Regions from separate parts of the Kitasatospora sp. NPDC001225 genome, predicted to be linked through region 4. Evidence: riboswitches for the same ligand, from Rfam matches in the RefSeq annotation. Region 4 holds a riboswitch; each other region holds the start of a gene.
The links. A riboswitch is a leader RNA that binds a small molecule or an ion and turns the genes downstream of it on or off. The one in region 4 is predicted to bind cobalamin.
Positions count from the first base shown of each region.

Region 1 (4,517 bases), on a different contig from region 4:
TGGCGGGCGCCCGTGCCGGGGGCGGGGCGGGCGGCCTGGTAGCCGCCGAAGTGGGCGACCGGGCTCCAGCCGGGGCTGACCGGCGGGAGCTCCTCGTCCATGCCCTCGTACTCGGCCGCGGCGTGGACGATCCGGCCGCCGACGACGGTCAGCACGGACTCGATGGACGGGATCTGCGGCTCCGGCACCGTGAAGTAGTCCTCGGACAGCACCGCCAGGTCCCCGTAACTTCCCGGCCGCAGCACGCCCTTGACGTCCTGCTCGCCGGTGAGGGCGGCGCCGGCCGTGGTGTACATCGCGAGCGCGGTCGCCCGGTCGACCCGGTTCTCCGGGGGCCGGATCGCCAGGCCGCCGACCGTGCGGCCGGAGACCAGCCAGTGCAGGGCGACCCAGGGGTTGTAGGAGGACACCCGGGTGGCGTCCGTGCCGGCGGCCACGGTCAGTCCGCGCGCCAGCATGGCGCGGACCGGCGGCGCCTCGGCGGCGGCAGCGGCGCCGTACCGGCGGGTGAACACCTCGCCCTGGAAGGACAGCCGGTTCTGGACGGAGAGCGAGCCGCCGAGCGCCGCGATCCGGTCCAGGCTGTCCGGGGAGACGGTCTCGGCGTGGTCGAAGAGCCACCGGTTCCCGGCGGGGAAGAGCCCCTCGGCGGCGAGCCCCTCGAACACCGCGAGGTCGCGCCGGATCGTCTCGTCGTACGTCGCGTGCAGCCGGAAGCCCCAGCCGTGCTCCGTGAGCAGGCGCACGGCCTTGGCGAACTCCCCTTCGTAGGCGTTCAGTTCGGGGCGCGGCTCGGCGAAGTTCTCGAAGTCGGCGGCGGCCCAGGTGAGGTTCTCGCCGGCGCCGTTCAGCCGCAGCCACTCGTCGCCGTCCCCGGGTCGGACCGTCTCGACCCAGCGGGTGAGGTCGTCCAGCTCCTGGCCGGGGGTCTGCGGGAACAGGTGGTAGGCGATGCGCAGCGAGAGCAGCCCCTCGCGGGCGAGTTCGGTCACCGTGGCGTAGTTCTCCGGGAAGCTCTGGAACCCGCCGGCGGCGTCGATCGCGGAGGTCAGCCCGAAGCGGTTCAGCTCGCGCAGGAAGTGCCGGGTGGACGTCCTGCGCTCCTCGCCCTCCGGTGTCGGGGCCTTGGCGAGCGTGGAGTAGAGGACCAGGGCGCTCGGGGCGGCCAGCAGCATGCCGTTGGGCTCGCCGCCGCGGCCCCGGACGATCTGGCCGCCCTTCGGGTCCGGGGTGTCGCGGGTGTAGCCGACGGCGCGCAGCGCGGCGCGGTTGAGGACCGCCGACTGGTAGAGGTGGAGGACGAAGACCGGGGTGTCCGGCGCCGCCTCGTTCAGCTCGGCGGGGGTCGGCAGCCGCCGCTCGGCGAACTGCTCCGCCGACCAGCCGCCGACGACCCGCACCCACTGCCCCCGGGGTGTCCGGGCGGCCTGCTCCCGCAGCATCGCCAGGCCCTGGCGCAGCGACCGCACGCCGTCCCAGCGCAGCTCCAGGACGTAGGTGAGGCCGCCGCGGATCACGTGCAGGTGCGCGTCGTTGAGGCCGGGCACCACGCGGCGGCCGAGCGCGTCGACCACCACCGTGGACGGGCCGACGGCCGGGGCGACGTCCGCGTCGTCCCCGACGGCCGTGATCAGGCCGTTCCGGATGGCGAGGGCGCCGGCCTGCGGGCGGCGGGCGTCCCCGGTGTGGATCCGGGCGTTGCGGACGACGACGTCGGCGGCGTGTTCGGTGACGTTTTCCGTGCGGGGGACCAGCCCGCCGACCGGCATTGCAGGCACCTCGACGGCCTCCAGTCATGGGTTCGGGCCGCCGCCCGGAGCGGGCGGCGGCGCGGCGCGGTCGAGCCGGACGAGCCCAAAAGGCCGTCCTGCTCGATTTCATGACGGAACGTTAGGCAGTGGCTCGGTGGCGGATTTGGCCCAGAGTGCACCGGCACCGGTCCGGGAGCGCACCGGCCGGGTGGAGTGACGGCCGGGCGCGAGGCCGGTGTCCGAGTGTCGGCCGGGGGGCGAACCGGGACGGCGCTCGCCGGTCAGCTCTCGGAGCGCCGCAGCAGGTAGGTGTCCATGATCCAGCCCTTGCGCGCGCGGGCCGACTCGCGCAACTCGCTGATCCGCGGGGCGGCTTCGGCCAGCGGCCCGGCGACGAGGATCTCGTCGGGGGTGCCGAGGTACGCGCCGTAGCGGATCTCCAGCCCCTCCGGGTCGATCCCGGTGAAGGCGGCGCGGCCGTCGAGCATCACCACGACGTCGTCCACGTCCTCGGGGAAGCCCTCGGCCAGTCGGCGGCCGGTGGTGATCTGCACCGGGCGGCCGACCCGGGTCAGCGTGGTGCGGTGGCGGGCGGCGAGCGCGGAGACGCTGCTGATGCCCGGGACCACCTCGTAGTCGAAGCCGACGGCGCCGCGGGCCAGGACGTCGTCCACCACGGCGATGACGCTGTCGTAGAGGCTCGGATCCCCCCAGACCAGGAACGCGCCCGTCTCGCCCTCACCGAGGTGCTCGGAGAGCAACTGCTCGACCAGGTCGGCCCGGCGGACGCGCCAGTCGTCCACGGCGGCCGCGTACGCGGGGGTGGTCCGGTCCCGCTCCGCGTCCGGCGCCTCGACCACCCGGTGGCCTGGCCGGCCGTGCTCGGCCAGCATCCGGCGGCGCAGCCGGATCAGGTCCTGCCGGTCCTCGTTCTTGTCGAGGATGAAGAAGACGTCCGTGCGGGCGAGCGCCTTGACCGCCTGCAGGGTGAGATGGTCGGGGTCGCCCGCGCCGATGCCGATGACGAAGATGTGCCGCATGGGAGGCATTCTGCCGTCCGGGACGCCCTGGTCGCGTCGGCGGCCGGGAGGGGCGCGTCGCGATGTCGGGCGGCGGCCACCGTGATGTCACGTTCGAACCCTTGACCGGATCTTTTCCGTATCGCCATGATGGGCCGTCATGTTGTGACTCCGCCGCTGGGGGAAGTCCGGTTCGAATCCGGCGCTGGCCCGCAACGGTAGGCCGCCGGCTCCTGGTCGGAGGCGAGCCCGAGTACCCGTCGGCGGAGGCGTGTCGTCCCTCCTCCCGTCGTGGTCCGCGGGCCGGAGCCCCGAGGGCCGCCCCGGCTGTCGCCGCCGCCCTCCGGGCCCCTGCGCCCGGGCCCGGAAAGGCCACCATGCCCACGCTCCGCCGCACCCTCGGTCTGCTCGCGATACCCGCCGTGGCGCTCGCCACCGCACTCCCGGCGGCCACCGCCGCCCACGCCGCGCCCGAGAACGCGACCGCCGCCGCGACCTCGTCCCCGACGGTCCGCCCCGACGCCGCCGCGGGCGGCTGGTTGGCCCGCCAGCTCGTCGACGGCGACCACTACGAGTCCGTCTTCAACGGCACCGCCTACCCCGACCAGGGCCTCACCATCGACGCCGTACTGGCCTTCGCCGCCTCGCGTGGCTCCGACGAGGCCGCCGCGAAGGCCACCGCCTGGCTGGCGAAGCCCGAGATCATCGGCGGCTACCTCGGCGACGGCACCACCGAGGCCTACGCGGGCGCGACCGCCAAGCTGCTGCTCGCCGTCGAGGTGCGCGGCGGGGACCCGACGGCCTTCGGCGGCGTCGACCTGCCGGCCCGCCTGCGTTCGCTGCAGACCGCCGAGGGCCGGTTCTCCGACCGCTCCCAGTGGGGCGACTACAGCAACGCCTTCGGCCAGTCCCTCGCCGTGATCGCCCTGCACCGCACGCCCGGTGACGCCCCGGCGGCGGCCGTGGACTTCCTGGCGAACAGCCAGTGCGCGGACGGCGGCTTCCCGCTCTCCTTCGGCCAGGCCGCCTGCACCAGCGACGCCGACGCCACCGCGCTCGCCGTCCAGGCCCTCGCCGCCACCGGGCGCGCCGCCAAAGCGAACACGGGCCTGGGCTGGCTCACCGCCCACCAGAACGCCGACGGCGGCTTCGCGGCCGCCGGGGCGACCGCCTCCAACGCCAACAGCACCGGCCTGGCCACTCAGGCGCTGCTCTCCGGCGGCCGCCTCGGCCCCGGCCTCAAGGCGTGGGGCCGGCTGGTGAAGCTCCAGCAGGGCTGTTCCGCCGACCCGGCGGTCCGCGGTGCCGTCGCCTACGACGCGACCGGCTTCAACGCGGGCACCGGCGCCCGGGCCACGGCGCAGGCCGTCCTCGGCCTCGCGGGCACCCCGCTGTCCACGCTCTCCGCCTCCGGGGCCGCCCCCGACGCCCCGACCCAGGCCTGCCCGCCGGTTCCGGCCACGCGCTGAACCACGCTGACACCGCGAGGAGTTCACCGATGAGCGACACCCCCACCCCGGCCCGCCCGGCCCGCCGTACGCTCGGGTCGATCGCCGCCGCGGCGGCCCTCACCGCCGGCCTGCTCGGCGTCTCCGCCGTCCAGGCCCCGCAGGCGCGGGCGGCCGCCTGCGGCGGCACCACCGGCGTCACCGTCGTGGTCGACTTCACCGCCGTCGGCGGCGGCATCCAGACCGGCTGCGCGCCCGGCGACCCGGCCAGCGGCCTGGCCGCGCTCACCGGCGCCGGA
Region 1 is NZ_JBSFJC010000187.1:335-4,851, reverse strand. Features, by position in the region: gene ACWDCZ_RS36020 (amidohydrolase) at 1-1,769, opposite strand, end outside; gene cobF (precorrin-6A synthase (deacetylating)) at 2,033-2,791, opposite strand; cobalamin riboswitch at 2,929-3,049, shown strand; gene ACWDCZ_RS36010 (peptidase) at 3,148-4,239, shown strand; gene ACWDCZ_RS36005 (flagellar hook-length control protein FliK) at 4,269-4,517, shown strand, end outside.
Region 1: linked by a shared signal. The riboswitch ahead of ACWDCZ_RS36010 (peptidase) and the one ahead of metE (5-methyltetrahydropteroyltriglutamate--homocysteine S-methyltransferase) in region 4 are both predicted to bind cobalamin.

Region 2 (4,517 bases), on a different contig from region 4:
GAACGCGGAGACGCCCCGGGCCCCCGGGCCGCCGGTTCGGGCCATCACCACGTACACCTGCGAGGTGCCGGCGCCCGAGACGAACTGCTTGACGCCGTCCAGGACCCAGTGGTCCCCGTGCCGGCGGGCCCGGGTGGCCAGCGCGGCGGCGTCCGAGCCCGCGCCCGGCTCGGTGAGGCAGTAGCTGCCGAGCAGCTCCGTCGAGCAGAGCCCGGGCAGCAGCCGGGCGCGCTGGGCGGGACTGCCGTAGCGGTCGATCATCCAGGCGACCATGTTGTGGATCGACAGGTAGCCGGCGATGGACGGGCAGCCGGTCGCCAGCGCCTCGAAGACGAGCACGCCGTCCTGGCGGCCGAGCTCCGAGCCGCCCGCCTCCTCCCGCACGTAGACGCCGCCGAGGCCCAGGTCGGCGGCCTTGCGCAGGACGTCGATCGGGAAGTGCTTGGCCTGGTCCCACGCGACGGCGTGCGGGGCGAGGTGCTCGCGGGCGAAGTCCCGGGTGGTCGCGACGATGGCGAGCTGGTCGTCGGTCAGATGGGTGTGCACGGCGCGCCTCAGCCCATCGTCGGGATGGTGAAGCTCGCGCCCTCCTTGGCCCCGGAGGGCCAGCGCGAGGTGACGGTGCGGGTGCGGGTGTAGAAGCGGATCGAGTCCGGCCCGTGCTGGTTGAGGTCGCCGAACGCGGAGCGCTTCCAGCCGCCGAAGGTGTGGTAGGCGATCGGCACCGGGATCGGCACGTTGACCCCGACCATGCCGGTGTTCACCCGCCGGGCGAAGTCCCGGGCGGTGTCGCCGTCCCGGGTGTAGATGGCCACCCCGTTGCCGAACTCGTGCTCGCTGGGCAGCCGCAGCGCCTCCTCGGAGTCGGCGGCACGCACCACGGTGAGCACCGGCCCGAAGATCTCCTCCCGGTAGATCCGCATGCCGGGCGTGACCCGGTCGAACAGCGAGGCGCCGAGGAAGTAGCCGTCCTCGTGCCCCGCCAGCCGGAAGTCCCGTCCGTCGACGACGAGTTCGGCGCCCTCCTCGACCCCGAGGTCCAGGTAGCCGCGCACCCGCGCCAGCGCGTCGGCGCCGACCAGCGGTCCGAAGTCCGCCGCCGGGTCGTCCGAGCGCCCGACCTTGAGCGCGCCGATCCGCTCGACCAGCTTCGCCACCAGGGCGTCCGCCGTCGCCTCCCCCACCGGGACGGCCACCGAGATGGCCATGCAGCGCTCCCCGGCCGAGCCGTACCCGGCCCCGATCAGCGCGTCCGCCGCCTGGTCGAGGTCGGCGTCCGGCATCACGATCAGGTGGTTCTTGGCGCCGCCGAAGCACTGCGCCCGCTTCCCGTGCGCGGCGGCGGTGGCGTACACGTACTGGGCGATCGGCGTGGAGCCGACGAAGCCGAGCGCCTGGACGCGCGGGTCCTCCAGCAGGGTGTCCACGGCCTCCTTGTCGCCGTTGACGACGTTGAGCACGCCCGGCGGCAGCCCGGCCTCCAGGAACAGCTCGGCCAGCCGCAGCGGTACCGAGGGGTCGCGCTCCGAGGGCTTGAGCACGAAGGCGTTTCCGCAGGCCAGCGCGGGCGCGGCCTTCCAGAGCGGGATCATCGCCGGGAAGTTGAACGGCGTGATGCCCGCGACCACGCCGAGCGGCTGGCGCATCGAGTACACGTCGATGCCCGTCCCGGCGTTGTCGCTGAACTCGCCCTTCAGCAGGTGCGGGATGCCGGCGGCGAACTCCACGACCTCCAGGCCGCGTTGGATGTCGCCGTGGGCGTCGGCCACGGTCTTGCCGTGCTCGGCGGAGAGCAGCCGGGCCAGCTCGTCCTTCTCCTGCTCGACGAGCTGGAGGAACCGCAGCAGGACGCGGGCCCGCCGCTGCGGGTTCCAGGCGGCCCACGCGGGCTGGGCCTGCTCGGCGTCGGCGATCACCGCCTCGACCTCGGCGCGGCCCGCCAGGGGCACCCTGGCCTGCACCCGGCCGGTGTTGGGGTCGTACACGTCGCCGAAGCGGCCGGAGGTGCCGGCGGTGGGCTTGCCGGCGATGAAGTGGGTCAGTTCTCGGACCATCGGTTCCTACTCTCGACAGGGGTGGGGAGAGGAGGAATGGAGGCCGCCGCCGGTCGGCGGGCGCACGGTGGTGCGCCCCTCGGCACGGGCGTACGGCGGTGTGACGGTACGTCAGGACGCGGGCGCCCTGGCGGTCGTCGGCACGGGACAGCCAGGCGCGGTGGAACGGAAGCAGCCCGGAGTCATGTGTGTCGTCTCCATCCTCGTGGAAAACACGAACCACCCGCGGCCGGTATCCTGACTCCCGGATCACCGCACGCCCTCAGGCCTTCCCGGCTGGCTGCCAGTGGCCGTCATCTGCGAGGACGGACTCCCCGGTCACAGTGGCGGGACCGTGCCGGACTCACACCGGCTTCCCTGACACCGCGGACCTGCCGTCGACCATATAGTTGGACGTCCTAGTAAGTCCAGGGGTACGCGCCCGCGCCGCGCCGCCGGAGGGCCGCTCACCCCCGTCCACCTGCCCGGACACGCCGGGAGCCGGCCCCGAGGGACCGGCTCCGAGGGCCGACTCCGATGACCGCCGCTCAGCGGCCGGTGGTGACGACCATCCGGAAGCGGGCCCGGTTGGCCGCCATCTTCTCCACCGCCGCCGCGGTCCGCTCCAGCGGCACCTCCTCGACCCAGGCCCGCACCCCCGTCTGCGCCGCGAAGCGCAGCGTGTCCTGGGTGTCGACCGCGATGCCCGAGGAGTGCGCGTAGACCTTCCGGTCGCCCTGGATCAACTGCAGGGCGCTCAGCTCCAGCGGCTCCGCCGGGAGTCCGACCATGACGAGCTCGCCCCGGCGGGTGATCCCGTCGATCGTCGCCACCACGGCGGGCGCGTTGGTGACGGTGGACAGGACCACCTTCGCACCTCCCAACTGCCGCAGGGCCTCGGCGACATCGCCCGCGGTGCTGTCGATGTAGTGGGCGGCGCCGAGCCGGAGCGCGAGCGGCCCCTTCTCCTGGCCGCGGGCGATGGCGACGGTACGGAAGCCCATCTTCTCGGCGAACTGGACGCCCAGGTGGCCGAGTCCGCCGATCCCCAGGATGGCGACGGTGTCCCCGGGCCGTGCGGCGGAGCGGCGCAGGGCGTTGAAGACCGTCACCCCCGCGCAGGCCAGCGGCGCCGCCTCGACCGCGGTGAGCTCGTCCGGGACCGCCGCCAGGGCCACGGCCGGGACGACGACGGAGTCGGCGAACCCGCCCGGATAGGCGACGCCGGGGATCTCGACCCGTGCGCAGTGCAGGCCGTCGCCCGCCCGGCAGGCGTCGCAGTGCCCGCAGCTGCCGCCGTACCAGCCGACCGCGACCCGGTCGCCGACCCGCCAGCCCTCCACGCCCTCGCCGAGGGCGTCGACGCGGCCGGCGATCTCGTGCCCCGGGGTGATCGGGAAGGTGCTGCCGGGCAGCAGGCCGCCGGCGATGAGCAGGTCGGAGTGGCAGACCCCGCACGCCTCCACGGTGATCCGCACGGCCCCCGGGCCGGGTTCCCGCGAGGGGACCTCGACCAGTTCGGGGGCCACACCCGGTGCCGCGACCTGGACGGCGCGCAGCGGGGCGGCCGAGCCGCTGGGAGAGGTGGACATGAGCGATCCCTTCGCCGGGTGATTGTTCCCCCGGAGCCCCAGGTGACCGCACCGCTCGTCCTGTTCCGGGCGCGTCTCCCGACAGGAACTCGAAAGCTCTCGAAAGAACTCGGAAGTAAAAGGTGGAGATAGGAATCGAACCCATCTGAACGGCCCTGCAAGCCGCCGCCTAGCCACTCGGCCACTCCACCCCGACAACGATGGAAACATTACACACACATGAACACGGACCCTGACCAGAATTCCCCGGGAACGGCGATGTTTCACCCCATGGGGCTCTTAGTGCGTCTAGTGTTATTTCTTTCGACATGGCGCCGGTAGGGTCCGACGAGCCAGCGCGTAAAAGACCGGGTGCGCTAGCCTGTGCCGATATCTCCGACCCGATGGGATTTCACTGATGGCCGTTGAGGAATCACGGTTCACCCATACCGCGGAGCCGCTCTGCGGAACCGCCGCGAACCGGTGCCAGTACAAGAACCTGCCCCTGCGCGACCTTCCCCCACTCGGCGTCGTGCGCCGCGCCAGGATCGCCCGCGAGGGCCTGCGCGAGCGCCGCGCCGACGTTCCGGCGCCCGGCCGGCCCTCCCGGTTCGCCGAGGGGGACTGGGTCCGGGTGAAGGACGAGGCCGCGGTGCGCGCCACCCTCGACGACAAGGACCGCCACCGCGGCCTGTGGTTCACCGGCAGCCAATGGTCGTTCTGCGGCGGTGTCTACCAGGTCGAGCGCATCGTGCGCCGCATGATCGACGACCACTACCGGGTACGGCGCCTGTCGGGCACCGTCGCCCTGGCCGGCGCCACCTGCCACGGCGCCGACGGCGCCCAGGGCTGCGGGCTGGACTGCGCCCTGCTGTTCCGCGACGAATGGCTGGAGCCCGCGCCCGCGCCGGTC
Region 2 is NZ_JBSFJC010000186.1:4,193-8,709, reverse strand. Features, by position in the region: gene ACWDCZ_RS35985 (acyl-CoA dehydrogenase family protein) at 1-546, opposite strand, end outside; gene ACWDCZ_RS35980 (CoA-acylating methylmalonate-semialdehyde dehydrogenase) at 555-2,054, opposite strand; cobalamin riboswitch at 2,265-2,448, opposite strand; gene ACWDCZ_RS35975 (alcohol dehydrogenase catalytic domain-containing protein) at 2,582-3,625, opposite strand; tRNA gene ACWDCZ_RS35970 (tRNA-Cys) at 3,746-3,816, opposite strand; gene ACWDCZ_RS35965 (hypothetical protein) at 4,023-4,517, shown strand, end outside.
Region 2: linked by a shared signal. The riboswitch ahead of ACWDCZ_RS35980 (CoA-acylating methylmalonate-semialdehyde dehydrogenase) and the one ahead of metE (5-methyltetrahydropteroyltriglutamate--homocysteine S-methyltransferase) in region 4 are both predicted to bind cobalamin.

Region 3 (4,517 bases), on a different contig from region 4:
CCCAGGCCTTGGCGGCGGCACCGACCGTCATGGCCAGGGCCCGGCCCGCCGCGCGGGCGTCGTCCGGGAGCAGCTCGCCGCGCTTGTCGACCTCGGCCAGCTCACCGGCCCAGCGGGCGACCCGGACGGCGTCCACCAGCATCCGGCGGGCCAGCGGCGCCAGCTCGGAGGGTGCCGGAAAGCCCTCCGGCACGGGAACCCTGCCCCGCCCGGGAGCCGGAGCGGGCCCTCGTCGCCGGGGTACTGCGTTACGGGGGACTCCCGCCCCGCCCGGCCTGCCACCGGCGGGCCGTTGGGCCGTTCCGGGGAGACGGGTCACCGTCGCACCGGTACCGATCGTCGGCGGGAGCGGGGCATCACGGTCGCGCGGGTTCCGAGACGTCACGTCGAGCAGTCTTCCCCTTGTACCGGCCTTCTGTCACATCCGGTTGTCCGTACGACCGGGCGACCGCCGGTGGCACCTCCGCAAGATCGGGCAACAACGGCAAACCGCCTGGCCGGAAACGTGTGACCTGCCCATGCCACAGGGGGCGGCCCGGTTGCCGGGAATGCTCGGGCGGTCACCGTGCGTACGGGTGGGGGGGTAAGGGGCCGGGCCAAATATTGCTCCTGACAGCCGAGGGGCCCGTACGGGGGCGTTTCGGCCCGGCGACGCCCGGCGGGACTGTCCAGCCCGAATCCGGACGGATGGCGGGCGGCGTGATCGGGATCGAGCTGCACCGGAAGTCGGCCGGGCCGACTTTTCACGCGGGCCCGGAGGAATGGGAGGAACGTTCATTCTCGGACGGGGGGAATCGCACCGGGAAAAGCGGCGGGGACCAGCCGAAAACGCCCTCGCGCACAGGGGGGGTGGTTGAGGGGCCAGGGCCGGTCTTCGGACTCGCCTCTGCGGGGCGAACGACGGGAGCCCGAAGACAGGCCCTAGAGCAGCGGGGTGAGCCAGCGGCGGAGGAGTTCGGTGTAGCGGTCGGGGGCGGTGTTCCAGAGGGTGGCGTGGTCGGCGCCGGGGAAGGGCTGGAGGCTCACCACGTCGCGGCGGGCGGCGGCCAGCTTCTCGGCGGCGCCGAAGGGCGCGATCCGGTCCTCGGGGCTGTGCAGGAGGAGGGTCGGCACCCGCAGGTCGGTGCCGTCGGCGATGCGGCCGAAGTCGGCGAGGTCGACCCCGGTGCGGCCCTCGGCGGCGAGGGCGCCGAGCTCGGCGGCGACGCCCTGGAAGCCGGCCCGGGCGGCGTCCCGGCGGGCGGAGGCGGGCAGGTCGAGCACGGGCGAGTCGAGGATCAGACCGCGGACGGCGTGCGACCAGGCGGAGCGGGCCACGGTCTGCAGCACGATGGTCGCGCCGACGGACCAGCCGTACAGGATCACCTTGCCCGCGCCGCTGTCGAGCGCCAGCCGTACCGCCGCCTCGATGTCGCGCCACTCGGTCTCGCCGAAGTGGCTGAGCCCGTCCGGGGAGGCGGGGGCGCCCCGGTCGCCGCGGTAGGTGACGGCGAGGGCGGGCAGGCCGAGCCGGTCGAGGACGGGGAGCACCGGGAGGGTCTGCCGGCGGTCGTCGCCGGGGCCGTGCGCCAGGATCACCCAGGTGCCGCGCTTGCCGTCGAGCCGCCAGGCGGGGAGGGCGCCGAGCTCGCCGTCGGCGGTGGTGTCGGCGAAGGCGAGGCCGAGCGCCTCGGTGGGGTCGCCGAGGTGGACCCGCGGGGTGAAGCGGACCTCGGTGCCGGGGGCGAGGGTGCCCCGGTCGGCGCGGACCAGTCGGCGGGTGACGCCCTGTTCGTCCGCGTGCAGCACCTCCTCGACGACCGCGTGCCCGCCGTCCGCCCACTCCACCGCCCAGCGGCCGGGGCGCAGGCTCGCGGGGCCGCGGGTGAAGGTGACCCGGCCGGCGGCGAGGGCGCGGACCTGGACCGGCCCGGACTCCTGGACGGCGGTCACCGGACGGACCATCCGCTCGGAGGCCCGGCGGCCGACCACCAGCACGGCGGCCCCCACCGCGGCGGCCGCCACGACGGCGGCGGTTCCCCAACGCATCTCGCTCCCCGCTCTGTTGTTCACGGACGTCGTTCACGGACGTTGTTCACGGACGTTCTTCACGGACCGGACGGTGTTCGAGCCCCAGTTCACCGGCGCTCCGCCCGACCGGCCACCGGGCTGGGCCGTCCGGGTCACCCGGCGGGCGCTCCCGGGGTGCTCAGGGCGGTACTCAGGGGGTGCCGGTGGCGGGGGTCGGGGCGGGGCCGCGCCGGGCGATCCGACCGGGCGTCAGCGGCGTCCCCGTGTGACCAACCCCTCCGTGACCTCGGTTGACTCCCGGTTCGGGCCCGTGATGGGATCCTGGGGCCAAACGGAGGCATGGAGAGGAAGCCGGTGGAAGTCCGGCGCGGTCCCGCCACTGTCACCGGGGAGCACGCTCGGAACATCGCCACGGCGGGCCGTCCACGGCCGCTGGAAGGCTCCGGGGGTGCGTTCGACCCGGAAGCCAGGAGACTCTCGCCGCCGTCACGTCGATCCAGGGCGCGGACCCTGAGTGAGGACACGCACGCGATGCAGGCTGCCCCGCCCGGCCGGACTCCGAGCTGCCCTCCGCCGTGCGGCCGATGACCCCGCGCGCGCCTTCCCCCGCTCCGCGCCCGCTGACCCGAGCCGCCGTGTTCGCGCTCGGCGCCGCCGCGGGCTACGCCGCCGACGCCCGCTTCGCCGACCCCCGCCGGGGCCACCCGGTGGCCTTCTTCGGCAGCGCCGCGACCCGGCTGGAGCGGCGGCTGTGGCGCGACGACCGCGCCGCCGGGGCCGGGTACACCGCGCTGTGCGTGGGCGCGGTCGCGGCGGGCGCGTTCGCCCTGGACCGTACGGTGGGCCGGCGCCCGCTGGGCCGGGCGGCGCTGGCGGCGGCCGCGACCTGGACGGTGCTCGGCGGCACCTCGCTGACCCGGGAGGCCCGCACCATCGGCCGCTCGCTGGCCGCCGGCGACCTCGCCGCCGCCCGGGAGCGGCTGCCGCACCTGTGCGGGCGGGACCCGAGCGCCCTGGACGGGCAGCAGATCGCCCGGGCGGTGGTCGAGTCGGTGGCCGAGAACACCGCCGACGCCGTGGTGAACGCGCTGACCTGGGGCGCCCTGGCCGGCACCCCCGGCCTGCTGGCCTTCCGCGCCGTGAACACCCTGGACGCCATGGTCGGCCACCGCTCGCCCCGCTACGCCCGGTTCGGCTGGGCCTCCGCCCGGCTGGACGACGTGGCGGGCTGGCCGGGCGCCCGGCTGACGGCGCTGCTGACCGTGGCCGCCGCCCCCGAGCCCCGGACCGCCTGGCGGGTCTGGCGGCGCGACGGCTCCGCGCACCCGAGCCCGAACGCGGGCCAGGCCGAATCGGCGTTCGCCGGCGCGGTGGGCGCCCGACTGGGCGGCACGCTGCGGTACGGCGAGCGGGTGGAGCACCGGCCCGTCCTGGGCGCGGAGCTGCGGCCGGTGACAGTGGACGACATCGAGCGGGCCTGCGCGCTCTCCCGGCGGGTGGGCGCACTGGCGCTGGGTACGACGGTCGCGGGGCACGTCCTGCTGCGGGCACTGCTGAAGAAGAGGGGACGGGCATGAGCAACGCACTGCTGGTCGCGGGGACGACCTCGGACGCGGGCAAGAGCGTGGTGACGGCCGGGATCTGCCGGTGGCTCGCCCGCCAGGGCGTACGGGTCGCGCCGTTCAAGGCGCAGAACATGTCGCTCAACTCCTTCGTCACCGCCGACGGCGCCGAGATCGGCCGCGCCCAGGCGATGCAGGCGCAGGCCGCCCGGGTGGAGCCGGAGGCGGCGATGAACCCGGTGCTGCTCAAGCCGGGCGCGGACGGCCGCAGCCAGGTGGTGCTGCTCGGCCGGCCGGTGGCCGAGGTCGGCGCGCTGGACTACCGCGAGCGCAAGCCCGTCCTGCTGGAGCGCGCCCTGGAGTGCCTGGCCGACCTGCGCGGCCGCTACGACGTGGTGGTCTGCGAGGGCGCGGGATCGCCCGCCGAGATCAACCTGCGCGACCGCGACATCGCCAACATGGGCCTGGCCACGGCCGCCGCCCTGCCGGTGGTGGTGGTCGGGGACATCGACCGCGGCGGGGTCTTCGCGGCGATGTACGGGACGCTGGCGCTGCTGTCGGCGGAGGACCAGCGGCACGTGGCGGGCTGGTTCGTCAACAAGTTCCGCGGCGACGCGCGGCTGCTGGCGCCCGGGCTGGAGATGCTGCACGAGCTGACCGGCCGTCCGGTGCTGGGCACGCTGCCGATGCTGCCCGGGCTCTGGCTGGACGCCGAGGACTCGCTGGACCTGTCCACCGTGGCGGACCGGGCGGACGGGCCCGGGCCGCTCGGCGCGGACGTGCTGCGGGTGGCCGTGGTGCGCTTCCCCCGGCTGTCCAACTTCACCGACATGGACGCGCTCGCGCAGGAGCCGGGCGTGCTGGTCCGCTGGGCGACCAGGCCGGAGGAGCTGGCCGACGCCGACCTGGTGGTGCTGCCCGGCACCCGGGCCACCGTCGCGGACC
Region 3 is NZ_JBSFJC010000037.1:9,023-13,539, reverse strand. Features, by position in the region: gene ACWDCZ_RS15465 (hypothetical protein) at 1-193, opposite strand, end outside; gene ACWDCZ_RS15460 (alpha/beta hydrolase family protein) at 922-2,028, opposite strand; cobalamin riboswitch at 2,356-2,486, shown strand; gene ACWDCZ_RS15455 (cobalamin biosynthesis protein) at 2,595-3,587, shown strand; gene ACWDCZ_RS15450 (cobyric acid synthase) at 3,584-4,517, shown strand, end outside.
Region 3: linked by a shared signal. The riboswitch ahead of ACWDCZ_RS15455 (cobalamin biosynthesis protein) and the one ahead of metE (5-methyltetrahydropteroyltriglutamate--homocysteine S-methyltransferase) in region 4 are both predicted to bind cobalamin.

Region 4 (4,517 bases):
CAGGGAGTACGGAACATCCTGGCCCTGCGCGGCGACCCTCCGGGCGACCCGCTGGGCGCCTGGGTCCGGCATCCGGGCGGGGTCGAGTACGCCGCCGACCTGGTTCACCTCATCAAGGACTCGGGCGACTTCTGCGTCGGGGTGGCGGCTTTCCCGGAAATGCACCCGCGGTCACCGGACTGGGACTCCGAAATCCGGCACTTCGTCACGAAGTGCCGTTCCGGAGCCGACTACGCGATCACCCAGATGTTCTTCGAGGTGGACAGCTACCTCCTTTTCCGGGATCGCCTCCAGAAGTCCGGATGCGATATTCCGGTGATTCCGGAGATCATGCCGGTGACCAGTATCCGGTCACTGCGCCGAATTCCGACCCTGAGCACCGCTGCCATTCCCACGGCCCTCTCCGACCGCATGCTGGAACAGCAAAACGATCCCGCAGCCGTACGCTCCATCGGGATCGAGCACGCCACCGCCATGTGCCGGCGGCTGCTTTCCGAAGGCGTGCCCGGGCTGCATTTCATGACCATGAACTTCTCCACGGTCACCACCGAGATCTATCAGAACCTCGGCCTGCCCCGGTCCGGCTGAACGGGCATGCGGGCCGCGCCGCGACGCGGCCCGCATGCCGTGGCGGGCGTCCCGAACCGGCGGAAGAGTCCCCGCCCGGCCGCGTCAGCCGGCGAGTTCCTCGCGCAGCAGGCGGGCGGCGCCGACCAGGCTCTCCAGCGAGGCCCGGGTCTCCGGCCAGCCGCGGGTCTTCAGTCCGCAGTCAGGGTTGACCCAGAGCCGTTCGGCCGGGATCGCGGCCAGGCCCGCGCGCAGCAGGGAGACGGCCTCCTCGGTGCTGGGGACGCGCGGGGAGTGGATGTCCCAGACGCCGGGGCCGACCTCGCGCGGGTAGCCCGCCTCGGCCAGCTCGCCCGCCACCTCCATGTGGGAGCGGGTCGCCTCCAGGGAGATGACGTCGGCGTCGAGGTCGTCGATCGCCGTCATGATGGCGCCGAACTCGGCGTAGCACATGTGGGTGTGGATCTGGGTGTCGGCGCGGACGCCGGAGGTGGCCAGGCGGAAGGCCTCGGTGGCCCAGTCCAGGTACGCCGGGCGGGCGGCGGCCCGCAGCGGGAGGGTCTCGCGCAGGGCCGGCTCGTCGACCTGGACGACGGCGGCGCCCCCGGCCTCCAGGTCGACGACCTCGTCGCGCAGGGCGAGGGCGACCTGGCGGGCGGTGTCGGCGAGCGGCTGGTCGTCGCGGACGAAGGACCAGGCGAGCATGGTGACCGGGCCGGTCAGCATGCCCTTCACGGGGCGGTCGGTCAGGCCCTGCGCGTAGCGGAACCAGTCGACGGTCATCGGGTGCGGCCGGGAGATGTCCCCGGCGAGGACCGGCGGGCGCACGTACCGGGTGCCGTAGGACTGCACCCAGCCGTGCCGGGTGGCCAGGTAGCCGGTGAGCTGCTCGGCGAAGTACTGGACCATGTCGTTGCGCTCGGGCTCGCCGTGCACCAGGACGTCCAGTCCGGCCTTCTCCTGGTACGCGATGACCTCGCGGACCTCGGCCTCCATCCGCTCCTGGTACGCGGCGCCGTCGATCCGACCGGCCGTCAGGTCGGCCCGGGCGACGCGCAGTTCGGTGGTCTGCGGGAAGGAGCCGATGGTGGTGGTCGGCAGCAGCGGCAGGCCGAGCCGGGCGCGCTGGGCCTCGGCCCGCTGCGGGTAGGCCTGGGCGCGACGGGCGTCCGCGTCGGTGACGGCGGCGATCCGGGCGCGCACCGCCGGGTCGCGGGTGATCGGCGAGCCCGCGCGGGAGGCCAGGTCGGCCCGGTTGGCCGCGAGGTCGGCGGCGATCGCGCCGGTGCCCTCGCGCAGGCCGCGAGCGAGCAGCGCCGCCTCGGTGGCCTTCTGCTTGGCGAAGGCCAGCCAGCGGGCGATCTGCGGGTCGATGTCGCGTTCGAGGGTGGCGTCGATCGGCACGTGCAGCAGGGAGCAGGACGGCGCGACGTCGACGGTGTCGGCGAGGCCCAGCAGGGTCGCCAGGGTCGTGAGGGACTTCTCCAGGTCGTTGATCCAGATGTTGCGCCCGTCGATCACCCCCGCCACCAGTCGCTTGCCGGGCAGGCCGCCGGCGGCGGCGAGGTCCTCCAGGTTGGCGGCGGCCGGACCGGTGAAGTCCAGTGCCAGGCCCTCGATCGGGGCCTTCGCCAGGACCGGCAGGGCGTCGCCGAGCCGGTCGAAGTAGCTGGCGACCAGCAGCTTGGGCCGGTCGGTGAGGGCGCCCAGCTCGCGGTAGGCGCGGGCGGCGGCGTTGAGCTCGGCCGGGGTGCGGTCCTGGACCAGCGCGGGCTCGTCCAGCTGCACCCAGTCGGCGCCGGCGGCGCGCAACCCGGCCAGCAGCTCCGCGTAGACGGGCAGCAGCCGGTCCAGCAGGGTGATCGGCTGGAAGTCGGCGGCCACCCCGGGCGCCGGCTTGGCGAGCAGCAGGTAGGTGACCGGCCCGACCAGCACCGGCCGGGCCGCGTGGCCGAGCAGCAGCGCCTCGCGCAGTTCGCCCACCGCCTTGGCCGGGTTCGCCGTGAACACCGTGTCCGGCCCCAGCTCCGGCACCAGGTAGTGGTAGTTGGTGTCGAACCACTTGGTCATCTCCAGCGGGGCGACGTCCTGGTTGCCGCGCGCCATGGCGAAGTACCCGTCCAGCGGGTCGGCTTCGACGGCGGCCCGGTGCCGGGGCGGGATCGCGCCGACGGCGACCGTGGTGTCCAGTACGTGGTCGTAGAACGAGAAGTCACCGGTCGGGACCTCTTCGACGCCGGAGTCGGCGAGCTGCTGCCAGTTCCCCCGGCGCAGGTCGGCGGCGGTGGCCAGCAGCACCTCGGCGGTGACCGAGCCCTTCCAGTAGCCCTCGATGGCCTTCTTGAGCTCCCGGCCCCGGCCCTGGCGGGGGTAGCCGTACGCGGTGGCGACGCTCGCCGCGGCTGCGGACTTCGTGGTCAAGGGACTCTCCTTCGCGAGTCTGTTCTCCTCAGGTACCCGGAGACGGCACGAAGGCGCGAAGGGATGACGTACCCGGCGGCGGCCGTCACGGGAACGTACGGGCCTGGTCCGCCTGGTATGGTCGCCGACCCGCCCACGAGGTCACCGGATAGCCGCGCGCGGGTCGTCCGCGGGCGGGCAGTGGCAGGTCTTCGGACTCGCGGGCGCGTCCGTCCCGTGAAGGGCGGACACCTACTGGCCGTCGCTTCCCAGACCCGTCCCGGGTCCAGTGCGTATGACGGCGGTCGTTCCCACTCACCGCTGCGGGGCAGTCCCGGACTGGCCAGTCGAAAGGCGTCACCGGGTTCCCTCTTGCGACGCCCTGCCTGGCGGACAGGGCGAACCAGCTGCACCGTCAGCTTAGGGGCAAAGCGCCGGGCCCGGCGCGGGAATCTCGGAACCCGTCCGCATGGTGGAACGCCACCACGGCTCGCGGGGCCGGTGGTCAGGTCCGCGTCGGGGTGTCCGGCGTGCCGGGCAGGGCGGCGCGGATGTCCGCGAGCAGTCCGGTCAGGCCGCGTCCCGGACCCAGTCGGCCGTCCAGTCGCGCGAGCTGGTCGGCGGGGATGCCCGCCAGTATCCGTTCGGCTTCGACCAGCAGCCGCCGTCCCCGCTGGAGGTCGGACCTCATCCTGGCGACCTGCGCCTGCGCTCCGCCCAGCTGGCGGCGGGCGGATTCCAGTGCGGCGTGCTGTTCCGGGGTCAGGACGACGACGTCGACCCCGTCCAGCGTCATCGTCCGGTGCTTCGCGGGCTTGGGCACGATGGTCGGCCTTTCGGTTCAGGGGTGCGCCGGGCCGGTGGGCCGCGCGGCGGTCGGCGGCCCCACCGTGGTGTCCGGGCCGGGCGTGGCGTCCTGGCCGGATGGGGCGTCCGGGCCGGGCGGGGCCTCGAAGCGCACCGTGGGCTCGAAGTTGGCGCGGCGGGCCGCGCGGCGGAAGACGGTGAGGACGGCCGGCCCGACGACGAGCACGGCGGTGAAGGTGCTGACGGCGCGGCCGGTGTCCCAGCCGAGCGAGGTGGCCAGGTCGAACAGCAGGTAGCGGTGCCACTGCTCGGTGAAGGGCAGGCCCGGCAGGTAGGCGATCGAGCTGTTCGGGTCGGTGGAGAACGGCCAGAAGGAGAGGTTCAGCAGGAAGCCGAAGAGGTAGCCGGAGAACGCCCCGTACCCGGCCAGCAGCGGCACCTCCCAGCGCCGCCCGGCCCCCGGCAGCAGTCCGGCGAGCATGCCGACGAAGGCGCAGCCGAACATCTGGTACGGCATCCAGGGGCCGACGCCGCCGGTGAGCAGCGCGGAGGCGAACAACGAGGTGCAGCCGAGGGTGAAGCCGAAGCCGGGGCCGAAGACCCGGCCGGCCAGCACCAGGATGAAGAAGACCGTCTCCACTCCGGCGGTCCCGGCGCCGAGCGGGCGGAGTCCGGCGTTGACGGCGGACAGGACGCCGAGCATGGCGAGGGCCTTGGCGTCGATGCCGCCCGCGGAGATCTCC
Region 4 is NZ_JBSFJC010000134.1:84-4,600, reverse strand. Features, by position in the region: gene metF (methylenetetrahydrofolate reductase [NAD(P)H]) at 1-588, shown strand, start outside; gene metE (5-methyltetrahydropteroyltriglutamate--homocysteine S-methyltransferase) at 673-2,988, opposite strand; cobalamin riboswitch at 3,170-3,373, opposite strand; gene ACWDCZ_RS32090 (hypothetical protein) at 3,473-3,790, opposite strand; partial or broken gene ACWDCZ_RS32085 (ECF transporter S component) at 3,809-4,517, opposite strand, start outside.